One region of the Mesorhizobium sp. C395A genome, then DNA from elsewhere that is predicted to be linked to it. Evidence: predicted binding sites of a transcription regulator. Region 1 holds the regulator's gene; each other region holds the start of a gene.
What was found. The regulator PhoB, encoded in region 1, activates phosphate uptake and scavenging genes when phosphate is short. The targets are predictions, from matches to a motif close to TGTCATNNANCTGTCAT.
Positions count from the first base shown of each region.

Region 2: the regulator PhoB is predicted to act here: its motif matches at 1,443-1,459, upstream of ugpB (sn-glycerol-3-phosphate ABC transporter substrate-binding protein UgpB).
Region 3: the regulator PhoB is predicted to act here: its motif matches at 1,098-1,114, upstream of olsB (l-ornithine N(alpha)-acyltransferase).

Region 1 is NZ_CP100473.1:4,097,313-4,102,741, reverse strand. It holds gene pstB (phosphate ABC transporter ATP-binding protein PstB) at 1-400, shown strand, start outside; gene phoU (phosphate signaling complex protein PhoU) at 442-1,146, shown strand; gene phoB (phosphate regulon transcriptional regulator PhoB) at 1,163-1,852, shown strand; gene NLY37_RS20025 (ROK family protein) at 1,883-3,118, opposite strand; gene xylF (D-xylose ABC transporter substrate-binding protein) at 3,385-4,425, shown strand; gene NLY37_RS20015 (sugar ABC transporter permease) at 4,570-5,429, shown strand, end outside.
Region 2 is NZ_CP100473.1:3,979,051-3,984,479, reverse strand. It holds gene NLY37_RS19440 (bifunctional diguanylate cyclase/phosphodiesterase) at 1-1,042, opposite strand, end outside; gene NLY37_RS19435 (hypothetical protein) at 1,190-1,336, opposite strand; gene ugpB (sn-glycerol-3-phosphate ABC transporter substrate-binding protein UgpB) at 1,522-2,832, shown strand; gene ugpA (sn-glycerol-3-phosphate ABC transporter permease UgpA) at 2,904-3,788, shown strand; gene ugpE (sn-glycerol-3-phosphate ABC transporter permease UgpE) at 3,798-4,646, shown strand; gene NLY37_RS19415 (sn-glycerol-3-phosphate import ATP-binding protein UgpC) at 4,654-5,429, shown strand, end outside.
Region 3 is NZ_CP100473.1:3,774,856-3,780,284, forward strand. It holds gene NLY37_RS18485 (response regulator) at 1-901, shown strand, start outside; gene olsB (l-ornithine N(alpha)-acyltransferase) at 1,178-2,053, shown strand; gene NLY37_RS18495 (trimeric intracellular cation channel family protein) at 2,161-2,793, opposite strand; gene grpE (nucleotide exchange factor GrpE) at 2,906-3,535, opposite strand; gene NLY37_RS18505 (hypothetical protein) at 3,795-3,995, shown strand; gene NLY37_RS18510 (fatty acid desaturase) at 4,080-5,102, shown strand; gene NLY37_RS18515 (DUF934 domain-containing protein) at 5,422-5,429, opposite strand, start outside.

The DNA of each region.
Region 1 (5,429 bases):
CATGGACCAGATCGTCGAGCAGAGCCTGAAGAAGGCGGCGATCTGGAACGAGGTCAAGGACCGCCTGCAGGAGCCCGGCACCGGCCTGTCCGGCGGCCAGCAGCAGCGCCTGTGCATCGCGCGCGCCATCGCCGTGTCGCCGGAGGTGATCCTGATGGACGAGCCCTGCTCGGCGCTCGATCCGATCGCCACCGCCCGTGTCGAGGAGCTGATCGACGAACTGCGCCAGAACTACACGATCGTCATCGTCACCCACTCGATGCAGCAGGCGGCGCGCGTGTCGCAGCGCACGGCGATGTTCCATCTCGGCTATCTCGTCGAGGAGGGCGCCACCGACAAGATGTTCACCAACCCCGACGACAAGCGCACCCAGGACTACATTACCGGCCGCTTCGGCTGAGCCGTCCGGCGGGTGAATTTTCAGGCACGAGGACCAAGATCATGGGTGAACATACCGTCGCCTCCTTCGATGAAGAGCTCGGGCAGATCAGCAAGCTGATCCGCGACATGGGCGATCTGGCAGGCTCGATGGTCAGCGGCTCGACCAGGGCGCTGCTCAATTCGGACAATGCGCTGGCACAGCGTGTCGTTTCCGACGACGCCATCATGGATGCGCGCCAGCGCGAACTGGACGACCGCGCCATCACGCTGATCGCCAAGCGCCAGCCGATGGCCAACGATCTGCGCGCCGTGGTCGGCTCGATCCGCATGGCCGGCGACCTCGAGCGCATCGGCGATCTCGCCAAGAACATCGCCAAACGCGTCGGCACCGTGGGCTTGAGCGTCACGCCGCGCGACCTCTCGCACTCCATCGATGCCATGGCGCAGCTGGTGCTGATCCAGGTGCAAGGCGTCGTCGAGGAATATGCCGCCACCGATGCGGCAGCTCTTGCAAAACTCAGGAATGACGACGAGCGCATCGACGTCAAATACACGTCCGTGTTTCGTGAGCTCTTGACCTACATGATGGAAGACCCTCGCAACATCACCGCCTGCACGCATCTCTTGTTCTGCGCCAAGAATCTTGAGCGCATCGGCGATCATGTCACCAACATCGCCGAAAATGCGTATTATGTGCTGACCGGCCAGCAATTGCCCGCCAATCGTCCGAAGCAGGACGAGACGGCGATGGCCACGCCGGCCTGATGAGGGTGAACTGCCTATGATCGCGCCACGCATCATGGTCGTGGAGGACGAGGAGCCGCTAGGCGTGCTCCTCCGCTACAACCTCGAATCCGAAGGCTATCACGTCGAGGTGGTGACACGCGGCGACGAGGCCGAGATCCGCCTGCAGGAAAACGTGCCCGATCTCCTGGTGCTCGACTGGATGGTGCCCGCTGTTTCCGGCATCGAGCTCTGCCGGCGGCTTAGAGTGCGGCCCGAAACCGAGCGGCTGCCGATCATCATGCTGACCGCGCGCGGTGAGGAAAGCGATCGCGTGCGCGGCCTGTCCACCGGTGCCGACGACTATCTGGTCAAGCCATTCTCGACGCCGGAGTTCATGGCGCGCGTGAAGGCGCTGCTGCGCCGCTCCAAGCCGGAAGTGCTGTCCAGCGTGCTCAAGGTCGGCGACATCGTGCTCGACCGCGAGTCGCACCGTGTCTACCGCAAGAAGAGCGAGATCAGGCTCGGACCGACCGAGTTCCGGCTGCTCGAATTCATGATGCGCCATCCCGGCCGCGTGTTCTCGCGCAGCCAGCTGCTCGACAATGTCTGGGGCGAGACGATCTACATCGACGAGCGAACCGTCGACGTCCATGTCGGGCGCTTACGCAAAGCGGTCAACAACGGCCGCATGCCGGATGTCATCCGTACCATTCGCGGCGCCGGCTACGCGATCAGGGAAGACTAGGATGCTGCGCGTCGCGCCGTTGCCGGCCATTCAGGCGACATGCTTGCCGGATTTGGCCTGAATGCCCGGCGCGAAAATCTCCTGATCGACGAAGCCGAGCGCGCGCATGGCACAGCCTTCGCGGATCAGCGGCAGCTCGTTGGGCTCGGTGTCGAAGGAGATCGACTTCGAGTGCTGGCCGCCGGCGGTCTGGGCGATCGCTTCGCGCAATGCCGGCTCGATCAGGTCGAAGGCGGCGGCGCTGACGCCAACCATGGCGACAGGCGCCGGGTCGATCAGCGCAAACAGGCTGCCGAGGCCGAAGCCGAGCGCCTCACCGGCCTTGCGATAGGCTTCGCGCTCCGGGCCATCGGTTTCGCGGGCGCGCGCGGCGAGTGCGCGCATATCAGCGTCGCCGATATCGACCGGCTCGGCATCTTCGCTCATCATTTTGGCGCTGCGCCAGATGGCGTAGTTTCCGGCATAGGCCTCGACGCAGCCGCGCCGCCCGCAGCGGCAGAGCGCGCCGCCCGGACGGTGGATCATGTGGCCGAACTCGCCGCCCGAGGAATGGGTGCCGGTGAACAGTTCGCCTTTCAGCACCAGCCCCATGCCGATGCCGTGCGACAAGAGGATCGCGATGAAATTGTCGCGGTAGCGCTCGGGCTGGCGCCATTGCAGGGCCACCGCCATCATATTGCAGTCGTTCTCCATGGTGGCAGGAATGCCGAATTCCGCTTCCAACATGTCGGCGAAGGCAATGTCGGTCAGTGGCGTGATTGGCGACCACAGCATGGCCCGCGCCTGCGAATCGGTGATGCCCTGGATGCCCATGGCAATGCGGGCGATGCTCTGGACATCGAGGTCCGGGTCCGCGAGACGCCGCCCGACGATTGCTACGCATTCGCCGATCAGCTCGTCGCGCGGCATGGTCAGCGTGTCGAGCCGGCGCTGTTCTTCCGCGACCACCTGGCCGGCATAGTCGATGACGGTGACGGAGAGGAAGTTCAGCGACAGCACCACGGTCATGACCGCCGCCGCTTCCGGGTTGAGGCCAAGGCCGACCTGCGGCCGGCCGCGTTTCAGCGAGCCGGTCTCGCCAGGCTTGCCTTCAATCAGGATGCCTTCTTGAATTAGATCAGACGAGATTGCCGATATCGTCGAATGGCTGAGGCCGGTGGTCGCCGCAATCTCGGTCCGCGACGGCTGGCCGCCCCGGCGCACGGCCGAAATCACCATCGCACGGTTGCGACGGCGCAGATCGTCGTGGCGGATCCCAACCGACATTTGTTTTCCTCCCGGCCTCCTCGCGCCTCATGATAGTGAAGGCGTTCGACGGCACCAGCCAAATATTGGCAGACGCCGGCAGCCCTGTCATTGTTTATTGCGGAGCTCGAAAAAATTCGGCAACGCCATCAGAATCCATCATAATCGATGTTGACAGTGCCTTATCATTGAACCAGTATTTTTTCGAGGCTCGAAAAAATGGAGCCTCTTTGTGCAGGCCTTCGGGCCGGTTTTGTCGCGCCGTGGGCGGCGCAGGGAGGGTTATAATGAACAGATTTGCAGCCGCCATGCTGGCGGGTGTCGCCATGTCGCTGGCGCTGATGTCGGTCGCGCAGGCGAAGGACAAGGTCATCGGCGTGTCGTGGTCGAACTTCCAGGAAGAGCGCTGGAAGACCGACGAGGCGGCGATGAAAACGGCGATCGAAGCCGCCGGCGACAAGTACATTTCGGCCGACGCGCAGTCCAATCCCGGCAAGCAGCTGACCGACGTCGAAAGCCTGATCTCGCAGGGCGCCAACTCGCTGATCATCTTGGCGCAGGACGCCTCGGCCATCGGCCCGGCGGTGCAGAAGGCGCTGGACGAAGGCATTCCGGTCGTCGGCTATGATCGCCTGATCGAGAACAAGGACGTCTTCTACCTGACCTTCGACAACAAGGAAGTCGGCCGCATGCAGGCCCGCGAAGTGTTCAAGGCGAAGCCCGAAGGCAACTATGTCTTCATCAAGGGCTCTGGCTCGGATCCGAATGCCGATTTCCTGTTCTCGGGCTCGATGGAAGTGCTCAAGGAAGCCATCGACTCGGGCAAGATCAAGAATGTCGGCGAGGCCTATACCGATGGCTGGCTGCCGGCCAACGCCCAGAAGAACATGGAACAGTTCTTGACCGCCAACGACAACAAGGTCGATGCCGTGGTTGCGGCGAATGACGGCACCGCCGGCGGCGTTGTCGCCGCGCTGACGGCGCAGGGCCTCGCCGGAACGGTTCCGGTCTCGGGCCAGGACGGCGACCATGCCGCTCTGAACCGCATCGCGCTCGGCACGCAGACGGTGTCGGTGTGGAAGGACGCGCGCGAACTCGGCAAGAACGCCGCCGAGATCGCCTCGCAGCTTGCCGATGGCAAGAAGACGGGCGACATTGCCGGCGCCAAGGACTTTACCACGCCTGGCGGCAACACCGTCAAGTCGCTGTTCCTGACCCCCGTCGCGATCACCAAGGACAACCTCAACGTCGTCATCGACGCCGGCTGGATCAAGAAGGACGAAGTCTGCACGGGCGTCGCCGCCGGCAGCGTCGCGGCTTGCGACTGATCTCGACGACTTGAAGAAATGAGGCGCCGCGGCTGTCAAGCCGCGGCGTTTTCTCTACGAGAATTGTGTGTTTCCGCCATGGGCGGCAAACTTCTAGGCTGTGGTCCGGCATCCGCGCCAGACGGCAAGCCGCTGGAGGACATCATGACCGACACGACCTCAAATCCGCAGGCCGATACGGCACGAGCGTCTGAACTCGGCGCGGTCGCCCGGTTCCTGAAGGCGACCGAGCTCGACACGCGCATGCTCGGCATGGTCGGCGCGCTGCTGGTCATCTGGGTCGGCATACATATCCTGTCGGGCGGGCTTTTCCTGACGCCGCGCAATCTTTGGAACCTGTCGGTGCAGACGTCCTCGGTCGCGATCATGGCTACCGGCATGGTACTGGTCATCGTGATGCGCAACATCGACCTTTCGGTGGGCTCGGTCGAAGGCGTGATCGGCATGATCATGGGCGTGGCACAGGCCGAATTCCTGATTCGCGTCATCGGCTTCCAGCTTGGAAACCCCTGGCTCTGGGTCGTCGCGCTTGCCGCCGGCGTGGTGTTTGGTCTGCTGATCGGCGCGTTCCAGGGCTTCATCATCGCCTATATGCAGGTTCCGGCCTTCATCGTGACGCTTGGTGGCCTGCTGGTCTGGCGTGGCATGGCATGGCTCATCACCAGCGGGCGCACGGTCGCGCCACTCGACGCCACCTTCCAGCTGATGGGCGGCGGACCACGCGGCTCGATTGGCGCCGCTGCCAGCTGGATCGTCGGCATCGTCGCCTGCGCGGCGGTCGCCTTCGCGCTGCTCAACGGTCGCTCGCAGCGCAAGCGCTTCAGCTTTCCACTGCGCCCCGTCTGGGCCGAGACCTTGCTTGGCGTGGTCACTTGCGCGGCCATCCTCGGCGCCGTGTGGATCGCCAATTCCTATCCATGGCCGATCGGCATCGTGCGCCAGTACGCACAGCAGAACGGCATCACCGTTCCCGAAGGCGGGCTGTTCATCGCGCATGGCATCGC
Region 2 (5,429 bases), 120 kb from region 1:
CGCGCACGGCGACAACGCTGTGCCGCTTGCCGCAATAGTCGATGCTTCTGGCGATAAGTTCGACGGGGATGGTGGCGCCGTCATGGGCTCTGAGTTCGGCTTCCTGTGCCTGTCCGCTGCAGTCGGACATGCCGGCCGCGGTGCGTTCGCCGAAGAGATCGCCAAGCAGCATCGCGTTCAGCACTTCCGGCGCAATGCCGGTGAGTGCCGCGATGCTGTCATTGGCGCTGACGATGCGGGCGCCATCGCAGACGATCAGCCCCTCGACGGCGGCGTTGGCGAGGCCGTGCATGCGCTCGGCCTCGAGCTTGTGACGCCGGAAGCGAAGGTCGATCCACAATGCTGCGGCTGAAAGCACCAGGATAGCCAGGCTGACTGCAGCGGCGGCGAAGGCCTGCGACACCGGTTCGACCGTGAACTGCGATATCTCGATGGAGGAGTCCGGGAAGATCGACACCGCGCCCATGGCGATGAAGTGCAGGCTGCAGATCGCCAGCGTCAACAGGATGGCGGCGGCGATTGTGGCCTGCATGGACGGCCGTCGCAACACCACCAGCAGCGCCAGCGCGGCGAGGGTGACGCCTGTCAGCACCGAGACGCCGACCAGCAGCGGGTTCCAGACGATGCGCCCTTCGACCTCGAAGGCGGCCATGCCGATATAGTGCATGGCGGCGATACCAGCGCCGAGGACCGCGCCGCCGACCAGAGGGTAGTCGATGCCCCGGCGCAAGGTGGCGATCCACATGCCCGCAGCGGTCAGGGCGACGGAACCGGCGAGCGAAAGCGCCGACATTTCCGTATTGTAGGCGTTGGGGATTCCGGGAGAAAAGGCAAGCATTGCGATGAAGTGCGTCGCCCAGATACCGAAGCCGGTGGAAGTGGCTGCTATCATCAGCCAGGTATAGCGGTTGCGCTCGCTCGAGCGGTCGACATGGCGAAGCAGGTTGACCGCCGAGAAGGAAGAAATACCGCAAATGAGCGCTGCCAGTGCGACCAGTCTCAGATCGTGCTCATGCACGATACAATTATAGACCGTCAGCATCTCGCCCCACCTGCTCTCCCACAGCAATCAAGCCGTCCACTTGATTAGTATGCCACGCTTGACGAAGAATCGGTTATGCGAACTACAACTACAGCGGGTTTTTCGGGTTGTACGTTGCGGCGATCCTGTCTCATTCCAGACGCACGGTTACAGCAGCGCCTGGCGCGATGCCGCTCGGCCGATCTCGATCTGGCCGAGCGCCGGTTTGGCGGCCGCACGGTGCAGGTGCGTGGCGCTGTCACGCGGGCCCTTCACGCATCGCTGGGCGGTCGGCGATCCTTGCAGGCCCACCATGCCCCATTCTATCGCTGAGCCGGCTTGGCATTTCTCTCGGTCCTCGTTGCAAGGCGAGGGGGCGCGAAGTTAGCCGGGTATGAAATTCACGAAACAGCAACAAATCCGTTGTCCGATTGTCATCAGAGACACATATTGCGTTCGCGGGAGCGCCCCTTTCGCCAATGACAAACGGGAGATGAAACATGAAGTTGTTCGGCTTTGCGGCCGGTGTTGCCGCCACCTTGACCCTGCTTTCCACCACCTCCGCCTTCGCCGCCACCCAGATCAGTTGGTGGCATGCAATGACCGGCGCCAATGCCGAGGTGGTCGACAAGATCGCCAAGGATTTCAATGCCAGCCAGAGCGACTATGAAATTCTCCCTGTTTTCAAGGGCACCTATCCCGAAACGCTGAATGCCGGCATCGCTGCCTTTCGTGCGGGGCAAGCGCCCGACATCATCCAGGTGTTCGACGTGGGTACCGGCGTCATGATGGCCGCCGAAGGTGCGATCAAGCCGGTGGCCGATGTGCTGACCAGCGCCGGCGTGACCTTCGACAAGAGCCAGTATTTGCCCGGCATCGTCGGCTACTATTCGAAGCCGGACGGGACCATGCTGTCCTTCCCCTATAATTCCTCGTCGCCCATCCTCTACTATAACAAGGATATCTTCCAGAAGGCCGGGCTTGATGTGAACAATCCGCCAAAGACCTGGAACGAGGTGTGGGAAGCCGCCAAGAAGATCAAAGCGAGCGGCGCCGCTTCCTGCGGCTATACCTCGACGTGGTTGACCTGGATCCACCTTGAGGCCTTCGCTGCCTGGAACGACGTTTCCTATGGCACCAACCAGAACGGACTTGCCGGAACCGACGTCGAGCTCAAGATCAATGCGCCGATCTTCGTCAATCATTTCCAGGCGCTCGCCGACCTGGCCAAGGACGGCACCTTCAAATATGGCGGCCGTACATCCGAAGCCAAGCAGATCTTTCTTGCCGGAGAATGCGGCATCTTCACCGAATCGTCGGGGGGTCTCGGTGACATCGTCAAGTCGGGCATGAACTACGGCATCGGCCAGCTTCCCTATGATAGTGACGCCAAGGGCGCGCCCCAGAACACCACGCCGGGCGGCGCCAGCCTGTGGGTGTTCGGCAACAAATCGGACGAGGAATACAAGGGCGTCGCGGCGTTCTTCTCCTACCTGTCCAAGACCGAAGTGCAGGAGTATCTGCACCAGAAGTCGGGTTATCTGCCGGTGACGCTCGCTGCCTATGAGGCGACCAAGAAGTCCGGCTTCTATGACAAGAATCCGGGCCGTGAGACGCCGATCCTGCAGATGCTGGGCAAGGCGCCGACCGAGAACTCGAAGGGCGTGCGCCTCGTCAACCTGCCGCAGGTGCGCGACATCGAGAACGAGGAGTTCGAGAAGATGCTGGCCGGCCAGCAGACTGCGCAGCAGGCGCTCGACAACGCGGTCGCACGCGGCAACAAGGCGATTCAGGAAGCGATCGGAAACTGAAGCGATTTGTCAGTTGAACCTCGTCCACGCGGACCCGCGTGGACGATTTCCTGCACAGCGAGGGAACCACACTGTCTCCACGCGTCGTCTTTCCCAACAAGACCCTGCCTTATCTGCTGGTGGCGCCGCAACTCGCCATTACGCTGATCTTTTTCTACTGGCCGACGGGGCAGGCGCTCTACCAGTCGATGCTTAGGGAAGACCCGTTCGGGCTGAAGAGCAAGTTCGTCGGGCTCGCCAATTTTCGCAAGGTGCTGGCCGACCCGGCCTACCTCAACTCGATCAAAGTTACGCTGGTGTTCTCTCTGGCGACCGCGATCGTCGCCATGGGTGTGGCCCTGTTGCTTGCCGTCATGGCCGAGAAGGTGGTGCGCGGCAAAGGCCTTTATCGCACGCTGCTGATCTGGCCGTATGCGGTGGCGCCGGCGATTGCCGGCATGTTGTGGCTGTTTCTGTTCAACCCCTCGATCGGTTCGCTGGCCTACGCCTTGAGAGGTCTCGGCATTGCCTGGGATCCCTTGCTCAACGGAAACCAAGCCATGATCCTGCTGGTGTCTGCGGCTGCCTGGAAGCAGATCAGCTACAATTTCCTGTTCTTCGTCGCCGGGCTGCAGGCGGTGCCTAAGACGTTGATAGAGGCGGCGGCCATGGACGGCGCCGGGGAGACGAAGCGCTTCTGGACCATCGTTTTCCCGCTGCTCGCGCCGACGACCTTCTTCCTGCTGGTCGTCAACACGGTCTATGCGCTGTTCGACACTTTCGGTATCGTCCATGCGGTCACCGGCGGCGGGCCGGGCAAGGCCACCGAGACGCTGGTCTACAAGGTCTACAATGACGGTTTCGTCAATTTGATCCTCGGCGATTCGGCCGCGCAGTCGGTCATCCTGATGGTCATCGTCATCTCACTCACGGCCATCCAGTTCCGCTATGTGGAACGCAAAGTCCACTACGGTTGAGCGCGAGCGATGATTGGTCAGTCCCCGCTTCGCGCCCTCATCGCCCACGCCGTGCTCATCCTGGGCATCCTGATCGTCGCTTTCCCGATCTACTACACCTTCGTTGCCTCCACGCAGACGCTGCAGACCATCCTCAAGCCGCCATTGCCTCTTTTGCCCGGCGACCAGGTCTGGAACAATTACAGCGAGGCGCTGTTTGGCGGTGTCGGCCGCATCGGCGGCGTCAGTGTCGGCCGATTGCTGCTCAACACCACGATCATGGCGCTCGGCATTGCGGTGGGGAAGATTTTCATCTCGATCCTTTCCGCCTATGCGATCGTGTTCTTCCGTTTTCCGCTTCGGATGGTCTTCTTCTGGCTGATCTTCATCACCCTGATGCTTCCCGTCGAGGTGCGCATCCTGCCGACCTACAAGGTGATGGTCGATCTCGGCATGATCGACACCTATGCGGGCCTGATCATTCCGCTGATCGCCTCGGCCACCGCCACGCTTCTGTTTCGCCAGTTCTTCATGACCATTCCAGGTGAGTTGGTGGAAGCGGCGCGTGTCGACGGCGCCGGGCCATGGCGCTTTTTTTTCGACATCCTGTTGCCGCTGTCGCGCACCAACATCGCAGCACTGTTCGTCATCCTCTTCATCTATGGCTGGACGCAGTACCTGTGGCCGCTGCTCGTCACCAACAGCAACGACATGAACACCATCGTCATCGCACTTAGAAAGATGGTTTCCTTCGCCGATGCCGATACCCAATGGCATCTGGTCATGGTCACCGCGATGCTGGCCATACTGCCGCCGATCCTGATCGTGGTGCTGATGCAACGCTGGTTCGTGCGCGGACTGGTCGATACCGAAAAGTGAGAAGCTGATGGCGACCGTCGATCTGAAGGATGTGAAGAAAGTCTATCCCGGCGGCGTCGAGGCGGTGAGGGGTGTCTCGATCGCCATTCCCGACAAGGAGCTTTGCGTGCTGGTTGGGCCGTCCGGCTGCGGCAAGTCCACGCTGCTGCGGATGATCGCCGGGCTTGAGACCATTTCTTCCGGCACCGTCGCCATCGACGGCAAGATCGTCAACACGATCGGTCCGACCGAGCGCGACATCGCCATGGTGTTCCAGAACTATGCGCTCTATCCGCATATGAAGGTCTACGACAACATGGCCTACGGGTTGCGCAACCGGGGTACTCCCAAGGACGAGATCGACAGCAGGGTTCGCTCGACCGCCAAGGTCCTGGAACTCACGGCGCTGCTCGACCGGCGCCCACGCGAGCTTTCCGGCGGCCAGCGCCAGCGCGTGGCCATGGGTCGCGCAATCGTGCGCAATCCGAAAGTCTTTCTGTTCGACGAACCGCTTTCCAACCTGGACGCCAAACTGCGCGGCCAGATGCGGGTCGAAATCAAGAATTTGCAGCGCTCGCTCGGTGTCACCTCGGTCTACGTTACCCATGACCAGCTTGAGGCGATGACGCTGGCCGATATTCTCGTCGTCATGAATGGCGGATTGGTCGAGCAGACGGGCGCGCCGCTCGACATCTACGAGAAGCCAGCCTCGACCTTCGTCGCTTCCTTCATCGGCGCACCGCCGATGAACCTTCTGCCTCTTTCGCAAGGACCGGCTGGTCCGGCGCTGACCGACGGCAAGAC
Region 3 (5,429 bases), 320 kb from region 1:
GTCGAGCCGGCTTGGCGAGGGATCGGAATTCGTCTTCGAGATCCCGGCCGCAGGAGCAACCGAAGCACCGCAGAACCGGCAGAACATCCTGGCCGGCCGGCGCGCCGTGATCGTGTCGAAGAACGCCGTCGAGGCGGACGCCATCGCCCGCACCATCCGCGCCCATGGCGGCGCCGTCGACGTCGCCGCAACCGCTTCCCAGGCGACGCCCTTCGCCGAACATTGCGATGTGCTGTTGATCGACGCGGCCCTGGAGGACGGCGACGGCAGACTGCTCAAGCGCCTGCGCCAGAGTGGCTTTGCCGATTGCGAGGCGATCACGCTGATCGCGCCGACCGACCGCGGCATGCTTGGCGAATTCCGCACCAGCGGCTACGCCACCTTCTTGGCGAGGCCGGTGCGCGGCGAAACCCTGCTGCGCGTGCTGCTGACCAGTCATGCCCCTGCCTTGCCGCCGCCCAAGCCGGAAAAGACCGGCGCGTCCTCGCTTCGTGCCCATGGCGGGCGCCAGCAAGGTTTGTCGGTGCTGATCGCCGAAGACAACGACATCAACGCCATGCTTGCCCGCGCCACGCTTTTGAAGGCGGGACATCGCGTGAAAGTGGTCGGCAATGGCAAGGCCGCGGTCGAGGCGGTGACCGAAGCCGGGCTGAAAAATCGCTTCGATGTGGTGCTGATGGATTTGCACATGCCGGTTATGGACGGGCTGGACGCGATCGCCGCCATCCGCCGCCACGAGGAGGAAATGGCTGTGCCGCCGGTTCCGATCATGGTGCTTTCGGCCGACAGCCAGGAAAAGACCCGCCACACCGTGCTCGCCCATGGCGCCAGCGGCTTTGTCACCAAGCCGCTCGATCCCGACGCGCTGGTCCATGCCGTCGAGGGCCAGGTGGCCGCCTGAATTCATGTCGCTCAAAAGTGGCCCCGGTTTTGAGAAGACGACATGCACAAAACAAAGACTTGAAGCGCGTCGCGTGAATCGTCCCAGCGCGACGCGCTTCAAGGCGACGCTGGCGCAATCCTCGCGTCACGTAGGTAGCCGAATGAGGGTTTTCGCCAGCCGACGAAGTATTGCCCGTCGCGCCGTATCACGGTACTGTCACAATCCTGTTGCACCTACACCGTATCCCCGTGCCAAGAGGGATGGCTCGAAGGAGAATCACTCGTGCATACAGTTATGCCGGAATGTGACACTCGGCCCAGCGCAGGCGGCGCTTTGCTCGCCGCGCGGAACGCCGATGCCGTCGCAACAGGCGCACCGCTGGGCCGTATCGGCAATCTCGAAGTGCGGCTTGCCCGCAATGAGGCCGAAATCGCCGCCGCCCAGGAAGTGCGCTACCGGGTGTTTTATGACGAGCTTGGCGCCAGGAAGGACCTGTTCCAAGCGCAGGACCGGCGCGACGCCGACCGCTTCGACCCGCTGTGCGACCATCTCCTCGTGCTGGACACTTCGATCTCCGGCCCCGAGCATCGCCGCATCGTCGGCACTTACCGCCTGCTGCGGCAAGAGATTGCCGCGACCGCCGGCGGCTTCTATTCCGAAGGCGAGTTCGAACTGACCAAGCTGATCGCCCGCCATCCTGGCCAGCGCTTCCTTGAGCTCGGCCGCTCCTGCGTGCTGCCGGAATACCGCTCGAAGCGCACCATCGAGGCGCTGTGGCAAGGCATCTGGGCCTACATCAACCACTATGAGATCGGCGTGATGACCGGTTGTGCCTCGTTCCCTGGCACGGTGCCGGCTGCGCATGCCGAGGCGCTCACCTACCTTGCCCATCACTGCCGGACCAACTCCGCCTGGGATGTGCGGGCGGTCTCCGGGCGCTATTGCTCGATGGACCTGATGCCGATCGAGGCGGTCAACGCCAAGGCGGCGATTGCGGCCATGCCGCCGTTGGTCAAGGGCTATCTGCGCGTCGGCGCCCGCATCGGCGACGGCTGCGTCATCGACCGTGAGTTCTCCACCGTCGATGTGTTCGTGGTGATGCCGGTCAAGGAAATCGGCGCCCGCTACGTCAACTATTATGGCGGGGAAGCGCAGCGCTTTGCGGCGTGAGGCAGTAGGCAGTAGGCAGTAGGCAGTAGTGAAGGCTGCCGCGAATTGCTGACTACCGACTATTCCCTATTCCCTATTCCCTATTCCCTATTCCCTATTCCCTCTCCCTACGGAATATCCTCCGGTCGCCGTCCCGGGCGGCTCTTGTAGGACGGAAAGGTCCAGCCGAATTTCAGCGCGCCGCCGCGCACCAGGAAAGCCGCGACGAAGCCGGCGATATCCGAGGCGAGCGGCGGCAGGCCGGCAAGATCGCCAAGTGTGTAGAGGCCGGCGCCCGCGAGTGCGGCGGTGACGTAGATTTCGGGCCTGAGCAGCACCGATGGCTCGCCGGCCAGCAGATCGCGCAGGATGCCGCCAAATGTGGCGGTCAACACGCCCATAACAACGGAGACGACCGGCGAGCCGGTGATGGCCAGCCCCTTGGCCGCGCCCATTACGGAAAAGGCCGCCAATCCGATGGCGTCGAGCCAGAGCAGCCATTTCCAGCGGGATTCGACGCGGTGGGCGATGAAGAAGACCAGCACCGCAACCGCCGCGCAAACCAGCACATAGCCGGAGTTGGCGACCCAAAAGACGGGCAGGTTGAGGATGACGTCGCGAAGCGTGCCGCCGCCAATGCCGGTGACGCTGGCCAGAAACAGGAAGCCGATAATGTCGAGCTGCTTGCGCGAAGCCGCCAACGCCCCGGTCGCGGCAAAGACGGCGACGCCGGCATAGTCGAGGAGGTCGATGGGTGTCAGGGACATGAGGTAGTAGGGATTGGGAATTAGGGAAAGTATGAATAACACGAAGCCGCGCGATTGATACGCCTGCCCCTATTCCCTATTCCCTATTCCCTACTGCCTACCCTACTCACGCATCCTTCTCGGCCTGCTCGTTCACCGGCCCCGGCTCGACCGGCGCTTCGGTGGCCGCGATCTTGGGGCCGCCCTTGGCGACCCCGACCATGGCCGGCCGCAGCACGCGCTCGCCGATCGAATAGCCCGGCTGCACGACCTGGACGACGGTGTTGGCCGGCACATCGGGATTGGGCACTTCGAACATCGCCTGGTGGAAATTCGGGTCGAACTTCTCACCTTCCGGTTCGAGCTTCTTCACCCCATGCCGTTCCAGCGTCGACAGCATGGCGCGCTCGGTGATCTCGACGCCGTCGATCAGCGCCTTGAAGCCGGCATCTCCGGCCGCTTTCGCCTCGGCGGGGATAGCATCGAGCGCGCGGCGCAGATTGTCCGACACCGACAGCATGTCGCGGGCGAAATTGGCCACCGCATAGGCGCGCGCATCATGCACGTCGCGGGCGGTGCGGCGGCGCAGATTCTCCATCTCGGCTGCGACGCGCAGCGCGCGGTCCTTCAGCTCCTCGTTTTCCTTCAGCAGCCGCACCAGCGCTTCATAGTCGCCGTCGATGCCGCCTTGCGTACGCTCGGCCTCGGCCGTTTCGATATCCTCGGGCGCGCGTTCGTCTCTTGTCTGGTCGCTCATCGCCATTTCCCGTCATTCGAATGGTTTGGATTTGCGCCCGATATCGAGGTTTGGCGGCCAAAAATCAAGGGGCAAGCCCAGGAGGACGCCCCACAGCAGGCAATGTTGCGGGCTGCCCGTCGGACTTGGTGCGGGGCGCAAGGACGTTCAAAATTAATTCAAACTTTACCGTAACGGCAGCCTTTGCTTGCCAATACCCCGCTATGGGGAACCATTCAAAGCTTGGAGGAGTTTTGAAACCGACACAGGATTTGAGACAATGGACCGCAATACTGGCAACAGAAGCGAAGAGCTCGCCGCCGACATCAGGCGCCAGTTCGGCACCGAGGCGACGACGCGCTTCTTGCGCACCTTGCCGGCCTTCCGCACCGAGGCCGACATTCCCGCCCGTTTCCGGGATCTGCTCGACCGGCTGGACGGCATAGAAGCCAGCATGGCCGGCGGCCAACGCCGTCAATAGCGATGCTATCGCGCGACAATTACGCGCAGTAATTTTGCGTGAGCTTTTCCTTGCGGCAGCGGGACGCCCCGCCTATGCTTCCTGATGAACATGATTTCCCCCGAGACGGCCGCCAACAGCAAGCGCGCCTGGTTGAAGATCCTGGCGCGCTACAAGAAGCCCGACCGGCGACGCAGCACTCTTGAACTCGCCATCACCCTTATTCCTTTCGTTACGCTGTGGGCGCTGTCTTCGGCAGCCTATTCCTATGGCCACTGGTGGGGCTTGATCCTGATCCTTCCCGCCGCCGGTTTTCTGGTGCGGATCTTCATGATCCAGCACGATTGCGGCCACGGCTCCTTCTTCGCCAACCGCACTGCCGACGACTGGATCGGCCGCGCGCTCGGCGTGCTGACGCTGACCCCTTACGATTGCTGGCGGCGCGCGCACGCCACCCATCACGCCAGCGCCGGCAATCTTGACGAGCGCGGCATGGGCGATATCAGGACGTTGACGGTTGCTGAATACCGGCAGCTGTCTTGGCGGGGACGCCTTGCCTATCGTCTCTACCGCCATCCCCTGGTGATGTTCGGCCTTGGCCCGATCTGGCTGTTCATCTTCGAGCAGAGGCTGCCGGTCGGCATGATGCGCGGCGGCCTGACGCCCTGGGTGTCGTCGATGACCACCAATCTCGGCATCGCGGTCGCGGCAGCGCTGCTTATCTGGCTGGTCGGCCCCGGCGCTTTCCTGATCGTCCATTTGCCGATCGTGATCCTGGCCGGATCGGCCGGAATCTGGCTGTTCTACGTCCAGCACCAGTTCGAGGAGACGGAATGGGCGAAGGACGAAGAGTGGGAATTCCAGCGTGCCGCCCTGCACGGCTCGTCCTATTATGATTTGCCGCCGGTGCTGAACTGGTTCACCGGCAATATCGGCGTCCATCACGTGCACCATCTCTCGGCCAAGGTGCCGGGCTACCGGCTGCAGGAAGTGCTGCGCGACTATCCCGAACTGCGCGGCATCGGCCGCGTCACGCTCCTCGACAGCCTGCGCTGCGTCAAGCTTGCGTTGTGGGACGAGAACCGCCGCAAGCTGGTCTCGTTTCGCGAAGCGCGGGCCTTGGCCTAAAAGCAATTCCAGCAAAGTGTGAGGCGGTTTTCCGGGCTTTCGCTTGGGAATTCCGTAAGACAAAGAAAAAAACCGCGGCACCGAAGGCGCGGCGGCATCTCCCAAAAACCGGCTCAGGCAGCCTTGCGCTCCTCGCGCATCCAGACCTTGCAGCCCTGATCATGTCAGGCGCCTTTTCGGCGATCATGATGGACGGTGCATTGGTGTTGCCGCCGATGAGCGCCGATTCCTCCCTCGCGCCCGGCGGATATTTCCGTCCGGACAGCCAGGAGAAGGCCCGATCACAGTCTTTGTAAAGACAGGCGGAATTACCGTCGCGTCAGCTGT